DNA from 2 places in the Cupriavidus ulmosensis genome. Region 2 is predicted to be linked to the other one. Evidence: riboswitches for the same ligand, from Rfam matches in the RefSeq annotation. Region 2 holds a riboswitch; the other holds the start of a gene.
What was found. Region 2 has a riboswitch for glycine ahead of gcvT (glycine cleavage system aminomethyltransferase GcvT). Riboswitches for the same ligand answer to the same signal wherever they lie in the genome.
Positions count from the first base shown of each region.

Region 1: it holds a riboswitch for glycine, as region 2 does, so the genes downstream of both, ACWTPI_RS25605 (D-amino acid dehydrogenase) here and gcvT (glycine cleavage system aminomethyltransferase GcvT) in region 2, are expected to answer to the same signal.

Region 1 covers NZ_CDRMWP010000002.1:1,328,462-1,335,061, forward strand. The annotation lists gene ACWTPI_RS25585 (AraC family transcriptional regulator) at 1-194, opposite strand, end outside; gene ACWTPI_RS25590 (Crp/Fnr family transcriptional regulator) at 312-980, opposite strand; gene ACWTPI_RS25595 (acyl-CoA synthetase) at 1,235-2,872, shown strand; gene ACWTPI_RS25600 (glyoxalase) at 2,965-3,405, shown strand; gene ACWTPI_RS25605 (D-amino acid dehydrogenase) at 3,498-4,817, opposite strand; glycine riboswitch at 4,866-4,990, opposite strand; gene ACWTPI_RS25610 (DUF1294 domain-containing protein) at 5,141-5,725, opposite strand; gene ACWTPI_RS25615 (FKBP-type peptidyl-prolyl cis-trans isomerase) at 5,827-6,237, opposite strand; gene ACWTPI_RS25620 (short-chain fatty acid transporter) at 6,358-6,600, opposite strand, start outside.
Region 2 covers NZ_CDRMWP010000001.1:4,136,950-4,143,549, reverse strand. The annotation lists gene gcvP (aminomethyl-transferring glycine dehydrogenase) at 1-2,286, opposite strand, end outside; gene gcvH (glycine cleavage system protein GcvH) at 2,407-2,787, opposite strand; gene gcvT (glycine cleavage system aminomethyltransferase GcvT) at 2,890-4,017, opposite strand; glycine riboswitch at 4,116-4,255, opposite strand; glycine riboswitch at 4,277-4,364, opposite strand; gene ACWTPI_RS19170 (UvrD-helicase domain-containing protein) at 4,585-6,600, shown strand, end outside.

The sequences.
Region 1 (6,600 bases), on a different contig from region 2:
TCCTGCCCGGTCCTGGGCAGCAGGTCGCAGTCGAAATAGGCGAAGGCCGGCACCACGAAGGGCTTGCCCGGCACCACCTCGCGCCGCGCGTTGGCGTCGCGCAGGCGCGCGCCGCCGCGCAGGGCGTCCACGCGCACGGCGAAGGGAAAACGCAGGTGGGACAGGCGCAGCTCGGTGCTGCTGACGAGGGCCATGCGAGGTTCAGGGGCGCGGCTGGCGCGCATGCCGTGGGCATGCCGCGCGCGGACGGAAAAGCCGCATTGTACGTGGGTCGGCGCGCCAGATTGTCGTCGCGGCGACCATTGTCCGCGCTACAGCTCCGACAGCCCGACCCGCCGCAGCCGCTCCAGGTCGGTCACGCGGATGCTCTGGTAGGAAATGTCGACCATGCCGTCGGCCGCCAGCCGGCGCAGCGCCTGGTTGACGCGCTGGCGCGACAGGCCGGTGAGCAGGCCGATTTCCTCCTGGGACAGCTCCAGCACGGCGTTCGTGCGCGGATAAAGCGCCGCATGGAACAGTTGCGCGATGGCCTGCGCCACGCGCGCGTCCGCGCCCAGCAGCCGGTCGTTCTGCACGGTGGCGATGAACTGGCCCATGCGCTCGTTGAGCTGGCGCACCACGAAGCTGGAGAAGGGCAGGCTTTCGGCCAGCAGCGTGTGGAACACCGTGTCCGGCACCAGCGCGATGCGCGAGTCGCGGATGGCGATCACGTCGTAGCGGCGCGCCTCGCGCTTGATGACGCTGCCCTCGCCGCACCAGCCGCCCGCCGGCACGCCCGAGAACGTGCAGCCGCGCCCGTCGGGCGTGTAGACCGCCAGCTTGATGAGCCCGCTTTCCACCCCGATCCAGTAGCGCGAGGGCTCGCCCCGGCGCGCCACGAAGGCGCCCGCGGCGAAGTCCTGCAACACCGTCTGCCGCGCGGCCAGCGCCTGGTGCTGCGGCGCCAGCGCCGCGAACCACTCGTGGCGGGCAAGCAGCACGGCGGGCGGCTCGGGTGTGGCGGCAGGCGTGGCGGCAGGGGCCGTGGCGGCGGGGGCGGCGGTCCCGGGCAGTCCGGCGGAGGCAGGGGGGAGGGGCAGGCTGGACATTGATGTGGGTCAAGCCCGGAGCGCTGGCCAGGCGGGCACTGTCATCCGGACGACAAAGCTTTGTCGTGTGGGATGATAGCCTTGCGCAGCAAAAAGTAACAGCGACCGGCGGCGCAGTCAGCGCCCGGCGCAAGCGGAGACCAGCAATGCCAACCGATTTCGACACCGGCCTGGGCAAGAACCCGGCCAACCACGTTCCCCTCACGCCCCTCGACTACCTGGCCCGCGCCGCCGCGGTCTACGGCGAGCGCCTGGCCATCGTGCACGGCCCGGTGCGCCAGACTTGGCGCGAAACCTATGCGCGCGCGCGCCGCCTGGCCAGCGCGCTGGCGCGCCTGGGCGTGGGCAAGGGCGATACCGTGGCGGCGCTGCTGCCCAACACGCCGGCGATGGTGGAAGCCCACTTCGGCGTGCCGATGGCGGGCGCGGTGCTCAACGCGCTCAACATCCGGCTCGATGCCTCCAACCTGATCTTCATGCTGCGCCACGGCGAGGCCAAGGTGCTGCTGGCCGACACCGAGTTCGCCGACCTCGCGCGCCAGATCGCCAACGAGATCCCGGGCCTGAAGGTGGTGGCCGTGATCGACGCGCTCGGCCCGCAGGACGCGCCGCGCTTCGCCGAGACCGACTACGAGGGCCTGCTGGCCTCGGGCGACCCCGACTACGACTGGCAGATGCCCGCCGACGAATGGGAAGCCATCGCGCTCAACTACACCTCGGGCACCACCGGCGACCCCAAGGGCGTGGTCTACCACCACCGCGGCGCGGCCATCAACGCGGTCTCCAACATCCTCGAGTGGGACCTGCCCAAGCATGCGGTCTACCTGTGGACGCTGCCGATGTTCCACTGCAACGGCTGGTGTTTCCCGTGGACCATCGCCGCGCGCGCCGGCGTCAACGTGTGCCTGCGCAAGTTCGAGCCCAAGCTGGTGTTCGACCTGATGCGCGACGAGGGCGTGACCCACTACTGCGCCGCGCCCATCGTGCACACCGCGCTGGTCAACGCGCCGCCGGCCTGGCGCGAGGGCCTGCGCGGCCCGGTGCGCGGCATGGTGGCCGGCGCGCCGCCGCCGGCCGCGGTGCTGGCGCAGATGGAGGCGATGGGCTTCGAGCTGACCCACGTCTACGGCCTGACCGAAACCTACGGCCCGGCCGCCGTGTGCGCCGAGCAGGACGACTGGGCCGCGCTGTCGCAGGAAGAGCGCGCCACCAAGAAGGCCCGGCAGGGCGTGCGCTACCACCTGCAGGCCGACGTCGCCGTGCTCGACCCGGACACCATGCAGCCGGTGGCCGCCGACGGCGAGGAAATCGGCGAGATCATGTTCCGCGGCAACATCTGCATGAAGGGCTACCTCAAGAACGAGCGCGCCACGCGCGAAGCCTTCGCCGGCGGCTGGTTCCATACCGGCGACCTGGGCGTGCGCACGGCGGACGGCTACGTCAAGATCAAGGACCGCAGCAAGGACATCATCATCTCCGGCGGCGAGAACATCTCCAGCGTGGAGGTGGAAGACGCGCTCTACCGCCACCCGGCCGTGCTGGCCGTGGCGGTGGTGGCCCAGCCGGACGCCAAGTGGGGCGAGACGCCATGCGCGTTCGTCGAGCTCAAGGACGGCGCCAGCGCCACCGCGGAGGAGCTGATCGCGCACTGCCGCACGCTGCTGGCCGGCTTCAAGGTGCCCAAGGCGGTCTACTTCGGCCCGCTGCCCAAGACCTCGACCGGCAAGATCCAGAAGTTCGAGCTGCGCCGCAAGGTCAAGTCGGATACGGCGATCGACGTCTGACGATGTTTTCCGAGCCGTGGCGCGTTCGGTAGCGCCCGGCGGGCTCGGCAGGGCTTGCCCGAAGCATTTCGAGAATGGGGGCTGACTTGGTCATGGAGCAGGAATTCGCGGGACTTGGCGTGCTGTTCGTTGCCGGTTTCGGTCCGATCAGCAAGGATTCGGAGAGCAGTCGCGCCCTTTACGTGGATACGCTTGGCTTGCCCCTCAAGCCTTATGGCGACAACAAGGACTACTTGCTGTCCGAGGCGGGCGCCTTGGAGGGAGTCAAGCATTTCGCGCTGTGGCCGTTGGCGCAAGCGGCCCGGTCCTGTTTCGGCTGCGAGACCTGGCCTGCCGATTTGCCGACGCCGCAGGCCTGGCTGGAGTTTGACGTCGAGAATATCGCCGTTGCCACCGAAGGATTAATGGCCAAGGGCTACCATTTGCTGATCTCCAACCGGGAAGAACCCTGGGGCCAGAAGGTGACGCGCTTCCTGAGCCCGGAAGGACTACTGGTTGCGGTGAGTGAAACGCCGTGGCTGCGAACTTCCTGACCGCCCCGGTGAGGCTCGAGGTGAACGGATAAGTCCGGCCCGCTGCCGCGCGCCCGGCGCGCGGCAGCGATGGCGCCGGCTGGCCGGTGGCGTCAGTGCGCCGCGGGCCGCGCCGCGGCCGGCGCCAGCGCGGCTGGCCGTGGCGCGCCCGCCGGCAGTTCGCCGGTGAAGGCGAAGTCCACCTCCGGCACGCGCCCGCTCACGATGTCCGCGATGGCGCGGCCCGAGCCGCAGCCGTGCGTCCAGCCCAGCGTGCCATGCCCGGTGTTGAGGTACAGCCCGCGCACGGCGGAGGCGCCGATGTACGGCACGTTGCCCGGCGTGGCCGGGCGCAGGCCGGTCCAGAACTGCGCCAGCTCGGGCCGGCTCATGCCCGGGAACACCTCCAGCGTGCGCCGCACGATGGCCTCGCAGCGCACCGGGTTGAGATCCATCGCATAGCCGTTGAGCTCCGCCGTGCCGGCGATGCGCAGGCGGTCGCCGAAGCGCGAGAACACCAGCTTGTACTCGTCGTCGGTCAGGCTCACGCTGGGCGCGCGCGTGGCATCGAGCACCGGCAGCGTGGCCGAGTAGCCCTTGGCCGGGTAGATGTCGAGCTTCACGCCGAGCGGGCGCGCCAGCATCGGGCTGAAGCTGCCCAGCGCCAGCACGTAGGCGTCGGCGCTCTCGATGCGGTAGGCGCCGGTCTCGTCGGCGATCTCCACGCCGCGCATGGCGCCGCCCTCGGCATGCAGGCGCTGCACCCGCACGCCGTAGCGAAAGCGCACGCCGAGCGCCTCGCAGCGCGCCGCCAGCGCGGTGGTGAAGCGGTGCACGTCGCCTGATTCGTCCTCGCTGGTATAGGTGGCGCCGGCCAGGCGCGGCGCGATGTGCGCCAGCGCCGGCTCCAGCCGCACCACCTCGTCCGGGCCGATCACGCGGCGCTCGCAGCCCAGCTCGCGCATGATGCGCGCCGGCTCGATGGCCGCGTCGAACTCTTTCTGGCTGGTGTAGAAGTGCAGGATGCCGCGCGTCAGGTGGTCGTACTCGATGCCGGTTTCGGCGCGCAGCGCCTGCAGGCTGGCGCGGCTGTAGGTGCCCAGGTTGAGCAACTGGACCATGTTGTGGGTGGAGCGCCGCGCCGAGCACTCGCGCAGGAACTTCAGGCCCCACGACCACTGCGCCGGATCGGCGCGCAGGCGGAACAGCAGCGGCGCGTCCTCGCGCCCCAGCCAGCGCAGCATCTTCAGCGGCGCGCCCGGGTTGGCCCACGGCTCGGCATGGCTGACGGAGATCTGCCCGCCGTTGCCGAAGCTGGTTTCGCGGGCCGCGCCCGCATTGCGCTCCAGCACCACCACCTCATGCCCGGCGCGCGCCAGGTACCACGCCGAGGCGACGCCGATCACGCCGGCTCCCATTACGATGACTTTCATTTCTCAGGCTCCGGATAGCAAAAAGGGACAGCCAGGCCATCCGGCCTGTCTGTCCCCACTGTCCTTTTACCTGAGAGATTCGCCGCACCCGGCATGGGTGGCGGCTTGCCCCTTCGGCGGCCGCGTGCCGCTCACCTTGTCGGTGCGGCCCGGCGCTCTCCAGTTCGTTCGGTTTCCAGTCTTTTGCACCTGAGCGTTTCAGGGGTACGCCTTCGGTAGAGGGGCCTTCCCATGCATGGTGAAGGCGCCTCGTTCTCCTGGAAGGCGCAAGGTAACACGGCTCGATCGGCGCCGGCAAGCGCCGCCCGCGCGGGTGTTGCGGCTTACGCGTCGAGCACCGTCGCCCAGAGCACCATCGCCCCGACGTTCAGCAGGACCGTGGCCCAGAAGGTGGCCTGGAACGACGCCTTGCGGTTCTTGTGCCGCAGCAGGTGCTGGGCCGCCAGCGCGCCCGGCCAGCCGCCGCACAGCGCGAGCAGGTGCAGCTCGTTCTCCGGAATGCGCTGTTCGCTGCGCACGGCGCGCCGCTTGTCGACGGCATAGCGCGCGAAGGCCGCCACGCTCAGCCCGAGGCTGGCCAGCGCCACGCCGCGCGGCAGACGGCCGGCGAGCGAAGCCGCGAAGATCGCCAGCAGCGCGAACGCCGCCACCAGCGCCGGCAGCAGGTTCGCCCGTCCCGCCGGCCCGGCCTGCCCGGGCGCGCCCGCGATCGAGACCTGGCTCGCCTGCGGGCGGCCGTCCTTGCCCGCCGACAATTCGAACGACACGCGGTCGCCGACCTTGGGCGCGACGGCGCGGCCCTGCAGCGCGCTGATATGGAAAAAAACGTCTTTCGACTGGGCGTGGATCTCGATGAACCCATAGCCCTTGTCGGCATGCCATGCCTTGATCCGTCCGCCTTTTCTCATCCCCGTGCCTGCATTCTTGTCGACAGAGAAGTGTAGCGGATGCGGCGGGACGGCAGCGCCGCGCACGGCCCGCCGGAGCAGGCCATGCGCCGGTGCCCTGGTCAGCCGCCGATGCCCAGCAGCTCGACCTCGAAGTTCAGCGTCGCGTTGGGCGGGATCGTGCCGGGCACGCCGCGCGAGCCGTAGGCGGTCGGGCCCGGGCAGACCAGCTTGGCCTTGCCGCCGACCTGCATCTTCTGCACGCCCTCGGTCCAGCACGGGATCACGCGGTTGAGCGGGAACGAGATCGGCTGGCCGCGCTTGTACGAGCTGTCGAACTCGGTGCCGTCGGTGAGCGTGCCGCGGTAGTGGACCTTGACCGTGTCGGACGCCTTGGGCGACGGGCCGGTGCCCTTGACGAGGTGCTGGATGGTCATGCCCGAGGGCAGCGTCTCGGCCGGGCCCGCGGGCGCGGCGGCGTGGACGGCGCCGGCGGTGGCGAGGGCGGCGAGGAACAGGGTGATCTTCTTCATCGTTGGCTTGGCTGGGTGGAAAAATCGGGTTCCGGCCGTAGCCGGAAAGCCGCATCTTAAACCGGGACGCGGGCTGCCCCGGCGTTTTCCTCCCGCGCGGGTCCCCGCGCCATCGATCCGTCAGGGCATCACGGGCGGACGATAGGGCAGCGTGGTCGCGAAGGCCCACAGCATGAACAGCACCAGCGGCGCGTGGACCAGCAGCTGGGTGAAGGTGAAGCCCACCACGTCCTTGGCGCGGATGCCGAGCACGCCCAGCAGCGGCAGCATCCAGAACGGGTTGATGAGGTTGGGCAGCGCCTCCGCGGCGTTGTACACCTGCACGGCCCAGCCGAGGTGGACCTGCAGCTGGTTGGCGGCCTG
Region 2 (6,600 bases):
GCCGCCGATGCCGTTGTCGTCGCGGCGGTAGCCCACGCTGTCCTGGTTGGGCAGGAAGTCCGCCAGGTGCGCGCCGACCGCCACCGGGCCCACGCCCGGTCCGCCGCCGCCGTGCGGGATGCAGAAGGTCTTGTGCAGGTTCAGGTGCGAGACGTCGCCGCCGAACTGGCCCGGCGCGGCGGTGCCGACCATCGCGTTCATGTTGGCGCCGTCGACGTAGACCTGGCCACCGTGCCTGTGCACGATCTCGCAGATCTGCTGCACGCCCTGCTCGAACACGCCGTGCGTGGACGGGTAGGTGATCATCACGGCGGCGAGGTTCTGGCTGTGCTGCTCGGCCTTCTTCGCCAGGTCGGCGAGGTCGACGTTGCCGTGCTCGTCGCAGGCCACCACCACCACCTTCATGCCGGCCATCTGCGCCGAGGCCGGGTTGGTGCCGTGCGCGGACGATGGGATCAGGCAGATGTCGCGGTGGCTTTCGCCGCGGCTGGCGTGGTAGGCGTGGATGATGAGCAGGCCCGAGTACTCGCCCTGCGAGCCGGCGTTGGGCTGCAGGCTCACGGCGGCGTAGCCGGTGGCCGCGCACAGCATGGCTTCGAGCTGGTCGATCATCTCGCGGTAGCCCACGGTCTGGTCGAGCGGCGCGAACGGGTGGATGTTGCTGAACTCGGGCCACGTCACCGGGATCATCTCGCTGGTGGCGTTGAGCTTCATGGTGCACGAGCCGAGCGGGATCATGGTGCGGTCCAGCGCGAGGTCCTTGTCGGCCAGCGCGCGCAGGTAGCGCAGCATCTCGTGCTCGGCGTGGTGCGTGTTGAACACCGGGTGCGTCAGGTAGGCGCTCTGGCGCGCCAGCGCGGCCGGGAAGGCGTCCTGCGCGGTGGCTTCGAGCGCGTCGAACGCGGGCACCGGCTTGCCCTGGGCGAAGATCTCCCACAGCGCGACCACGTCCGCGCGCGAGGCGGTCTCGTCCAGCGAGATGCCGATGCGGTTGGCGCCGGCATGGCGCAGGTTGATGCCGCGCGCGGTGGCGGCCGCGTGGATGGCCTCGGTGTGGAAGCCGCTCACCAGCGTGAGGGTGTCGAAGAAGGCCGCGTTGGCGCGGGTGTAGCCGAGCGCCTCCAGGCCGGCGGCCAGCGTGGCGGTCAGGCGGTGCACGCGCTGCGCGATGCGCTTGAGGCCGTGCGGGCCGTGGTACACCGCGTACATCGACGCCATCACCGCCAGCAGCACCTGCGCGGTGCAGATGTTGGAGGTGGCCTTCTCGCGGCGGATGTGCTGCTCGCGCGTCTGCAGGGCCAGGCGGTAGGCCTGGTTGCCCTGCGCGTCGATGGTCACGCCGACCAGCCGGCCCGGCATCGAGCGCTTGAACGCATCCTTGACCGCCATGTAGCCGGCGTGCGGGCCGCCGAAGCCCAGCGGCACGCCGAAGCGCTGCGAGTTGCCGATGGCCACGTCGGCGCCCCATTCGCCGGGCGCGGCGATCAGGGTCAGCGCCAGCAGGTCGGCGGCGGCCACCACCAGGCCGCCGGCGGCGTGCACGGCCTCGGCGATGGCGCGGTAGTCGGCCACGTCGCCGTTTACGCCCGGGTATTGCAGCAGCACGCCGAACGCATGCGCGCCGGCGGCGTCGGCCGCGGGCCCGACCTTGACCTCGATGCCCAGCGGCAGCGCGCGCGTGCGCACCACTTCCAGCGTCTGCGGCAGCACGTCGTCGGCGACGTAGAAGGTATTGCTGGCGTGCTTGTTGACCCGCTGCAGCAGCGTCATGGCCTCGGCCGCGGCGGTGCCTTCGTCGAGCATGGAGGCGTTGGCGATGTCCAGGCCGGTCAGGTCGGTCACCATCTGCTGGAAGTTCAGCATGGCTTCCAGGCGGCCCTGCGAGATCTCCGGCTGGTACGGCGTGTAGGCGGTGTACCAGGCCGGGTTCTCGAAGATGTTGCGCAGGATGACGCCCGGCGTGAGCGTGTTGTAGTAGCCCTGGCCGATGAAGCTCCTGAGCACCTGGTTCTTGCCGGCCAGCCCGCGCAGTTTCGCCAGCGCGGCTTCCTCGGTCAGCGGCTCGGTGAACTCGCCCAGCGGCATGCCGTCGCGGCGGCGGATGGCGGCGGGGATGACGGCGTCGATCAGCGCGGCGCGGCTGCCGTAGCCGAGCACCTCGAGCATGTGCTGCTGCTCGGCGGCGTCGGGGCCGATATGACGGGAAGCGAAGGCGTCGCGCGCCTCCAGTTCGGCCAGCGTGGGCCGGGCACCTTGGGCGGCGGTGGTGGGAAGCGGGGCGTTCATGGCAAGAACCTCGTTGGGCGCGCGGCGGCAGGTGGTCGGCCTGGCCGCCGCGCATCGGTATTCAGTCGCCGTTCCCGCGGCATGGCGGCCGCGCGGGAACGGCGGGAGTGTGGCGGGGCGTCAGGCGCCGACGCTGGCCTTGTAGGCGTCGGCCGACATCAGGCCGTTGACGTCGTCGCTGTTGGCCGGCTTGAGCTTGAACAGCCAGGCGTCGAAGGCGTCGGCATTGACGCTTTCCGGCGCGGCCACGGCGGCGTCGTTGATGGCGATCACTTCGCCGGCCACCGGGGCGTAGATGTCGGACGCGGCCTTGACCGATTCCACCACGGCCAGCGCGTCGCCCGCGCCCACCGACTTGCCCACTTCGGGCAGTTCCAGGAACACGATGTCGCCCAGCGCGTCCTGCGCGTGGTCGGTGATGCCGATGGTCAGCGTGCCGTCGGCTTCGACGCGCACCCATTCATGGGACTCGGTGTACTTCAGGTCGGCGGGGAAAGTCATGGAATTCTCCAGATGCGGTTTGTTGTTCAGCGCCAGCCGGGCGGGGGATCGCGTGGAGCGGGGGTGGCCGCCGGCGGGCGCGCTGTGACCGGGTGCGAGCGTTCAGCTCACGAGTGCCTTGCCATTGCGCACAAACGGCAGTTTAACCACAGTCGCGGCGAGTTTGCGGTCGCGGATCTCGACCTGCACCTCGGCGCCGGCGGCAACGCCGAGCGGCAGGCGGGCAAAAGCGATGGACAGGGACAGCGAGGGGCTGAAGGTGCCGCTGGTGATCTCGCCCTCGCCGGCCGCGGTGATCACTTTCTGGTGCGCGCGCAGCACGCCGCCCTTCTCGCGCAGGATCAGGCCGGTGAACTGGCGGGTCTGGCCGGCGGCGGCGAGCGCCGCCTTGCCGGTGAAGTCGCGCTCGCTCTGCAGGTCCACGGTCCAGGCCAGGCCGGCGTCGAGCGGCGAGGTGTGGATGTCCATGTCCTGGCCGTACAGGTTCATGCCGGCTTCCAGGCGCAGCGTGTCGCGCGCGCCCAGGCCGGCCGGGCGCACGCCGGCGGCGTTCAGCTTCTCCCACAGGCCGGCGACGTTCTCGGCCGGCACCACCAGCTCGAAGCCGTCCTCGCCGGTATAGCCGGTGCGCGCCACCATGACCTCGCCCAGCGCGGGGTCCTGCACCACGATGGCGTTGAACGGCTTGAGCGCCTCGCTCGGCTGGGTGGCCGGGAAGGCGCTCCACACCTTGGCGCGCGCGTTCGGGCCCTGCACCGCGACGATGGCCAGCGGCGCGGCGCCGGCCGGCGCGTTGTCGCCGCGGCGCGGGGTGATGGCCACGCCGCTGCCGGTGGCGGCATTGCGCGCGCGGATCCATTCGATGTCGCCGTTGGCGGTGCCGGCGTTGACCACCAGGCGGAAGCGGTCCTCGGCGAAGAAGTAGACGATCAGGTCGTCGATGACGCCGCCGCGCTCGTCGAGCATGCACGAGTAGAGCGCCTTGCCCGGCGTCTGCAGCTTGTCGACATTGTTGGCCAGCAGGCCGCGCAGGAACGCGCGCACGTTGGCGCCGGCCAGGTCGACCACGCACATGTGGGACACGTCGAACATGCCGGCGTCGGTGCGCACGGCGTTGTGTTCTTCGATCTGGGAGCCGTAGTTGACCGGCATGTCCCAGCCGCCGAAGTCGACCATGCGGGCGCCGAGCGCGCGGTGGATGGCATTGAGGGGCGTGGCCTGGAGCGTCATGTAGTCCTCGGGGGAAGCGGAAATCTCGGTTCGGAAACGAAAAAAGGGTCATCCGCCGCATGGCCGGCGCGCATGGCGCTGCCGGATCCGCTGCGGCGGATGACCCCTCTGTCCTCGATACCTGAGAGATTACAAGGCGGTCCCGCGGACCAGTGCCTTGCGCGCCCCTTCGGTGGGCACGCTCGCCATGCCTTGCGCTGCGCGCAGGCGGCGGGTGCCGCTCTCCAGAGTACGGCCTGCATCGTGTGCATGTTGCGGGCCGATCCGACCAGTCCTTGGTGCCTGAGAGTTTTCGGGTGATACCCCTTCGGCGGCGCAGGCTCTGCGCGCTCTCCCGGTCGGATGGCGCGACTCTACAGGCAGCCCCGGTGGCTTGTCAACGCGCGGCGCCGGGCCGGCGGGGGCGGACCCGCCGCCGTGTTAACATCTGCCGCTGCGGCCGCCCGCGGGATCGCCGTCCCGGTGCCGCGGTCTTCACAGGCAGCCCTGGCCGCTTTGTTCTTGCCGGTCCTTGCCGGGCCCGCGCCCGCCATTTCGCCATCCGCTTCCGCCACCACGCCCCGACGCATGACCCACGGACTCAATCCCGCCCAATCCGAAGCCGTCCGTTATCTCGACGGACCCTGCCTGGTGCTGGCCGGCGCCGGCTCCGGCAAGACGCGGGTGATCACGCAGAAGATCGCGCACCTGATCGAGGACAAGGGCTTCGAGCCGAAGCACATCGCCGCCGTGACCTTCACCAACAAGGCCGCCAAGGAGATGCAGGAGCGCATCGCCAAGCTGATGGAAGGCAAGACCACGCGCGAGGGCCGCCGCATCCCGCTCAAGCAGATGACGGTGAGCACCTTCCACTCGCTCGGCGTGCAGATCCTGCGCGCCGAGGCCGAGCACGTGGGACTCAAGCCGCGCTTTTCCATCATGGACTCGGACGACTGCTTCGGCCTGGTGCAGGAGCAGCTCGCCACCACCGACAAGAAGCTGATCCGCAGCGTGCAGAGCACGATCTCGCTGTGGAAGAACGGCATGGTCGATCCCGAGACCGCCATCGCCACCGCCGAGAGCGCCGACGACCACCAGGCCGCGCTGGTCTACCGCAACTACGTGGCCACGCTGCACGCCTACCAGGCGGTGGACTTCGACGACCTGATCCGCCTGCCGGCCGAGCTGTTCGCGCGCGACGAGGCGGTGCGCATGAAATGGCAGAACCGCCTGCGCTACTTCCTGGTGGACGAATACCAGGACACCAACGCCTGCCAGTACGCGCTGCTCAAGCAGCTCGCCGGCGGCTCGCACCTGCGCGCGCCGGCCTTCACCGCGGTCGGCGACGACGACCAGGCCATCTACGGCTGGCGCGGCGCCACGCTCGACAACCTGCGCCTGCTGCAGACCGATTTCCCCGGCCTCAAGGTGGTCAAGCTCGAGCAGAACTATCGCTCCACGGTGCGCATCCTGGAAGCGGCCAACGCGGTCATCGCCAACAATCCCAAGCTGTTCGACAAGAAGCTGTGGAGCGAGCACGGCATGGGCGACCCGATCGCCGTCAATCCGATGAACGACGAGGAGCACGAGGCCGAATCCGTGGTGTTCCGCCTGTCCGCGCACAAGTTCGAGCGGCGCGCGCAGTTCCGCGACTACGCCATCCTCTACCGCGGCAACCACCAGGCGCGCCTGTTCGAGCAGATCCTGCGGCGCGAGCGCATTCCCTACGTGCTGTCCGGCGGCCAGAGCTTCTTCGACCGCGCCGAGATCAAGGACATCTGCGCCTACCTGCGCCTGATCGCCAACGCCGACGACGATCCCGCCTTCATCCGCGCCATCACCACGCCGCGCCGCGGCGTCGGCAACGCCACGCTGGAAGTGCTCGGCACCTTCGCCGGGCAGGCCAAGGTGTCGCTGTTCGAGGCGGCCATGATGGGCGGCATCGAAGGCAAGCTGCAGCCGCGCCAGCTCGAGCCGCTGCGCGTGTTCTGCGAGTCGATGGTGCGCCTGGCCGGCCGCGCGGCCAGCGATCCGGCCAGCCAGGTGCTCGACGACCTGATGGAAGGCATCCACTACGAAGCCTACCTGTACGACACCTTCGACGAGCGCCAGGCCCAGTCGCGCTGGACCAACACGCTGGAGTTCCTCGACTGGCTCAAGCGCAAGGGCACCCGGCCCGAGGGCGCCGAGGGCGAGGCCACCGGCTTCGACACCGCCGACGGCTTCGGCGACGAAGGCAAGAACCTGCTCGAGCTGACCCAGACCGTGGCGCTGATGAGCATGCTCGAAGGCCGCGAGGAAGATCCCGACGCGGTGCGCCTGTCCACGCTGCATGCCTCCAAGGGGCTGGAATACCCGCACGTGTTCCTGGTCGGCGTGGAAGAGGGCATCCTGCCGCATTGCCGCGAGGACGAAGACCTCGGCGACGAGAAGATCGAGGAAGAGCGCCGCCTGATGTACGTGGGCATCACGCGCGCCCAGCGCAGCCTGCAGATCAGCTGGTGCAAGAAGCGCAAGCGCGCGCGCGACACCTACTCGTGCGAGCCCTCGCGCTTCATCGGCGAGATGAAGCTCGAGGAAGCGCCCGCGCCGGCCGACGCCACC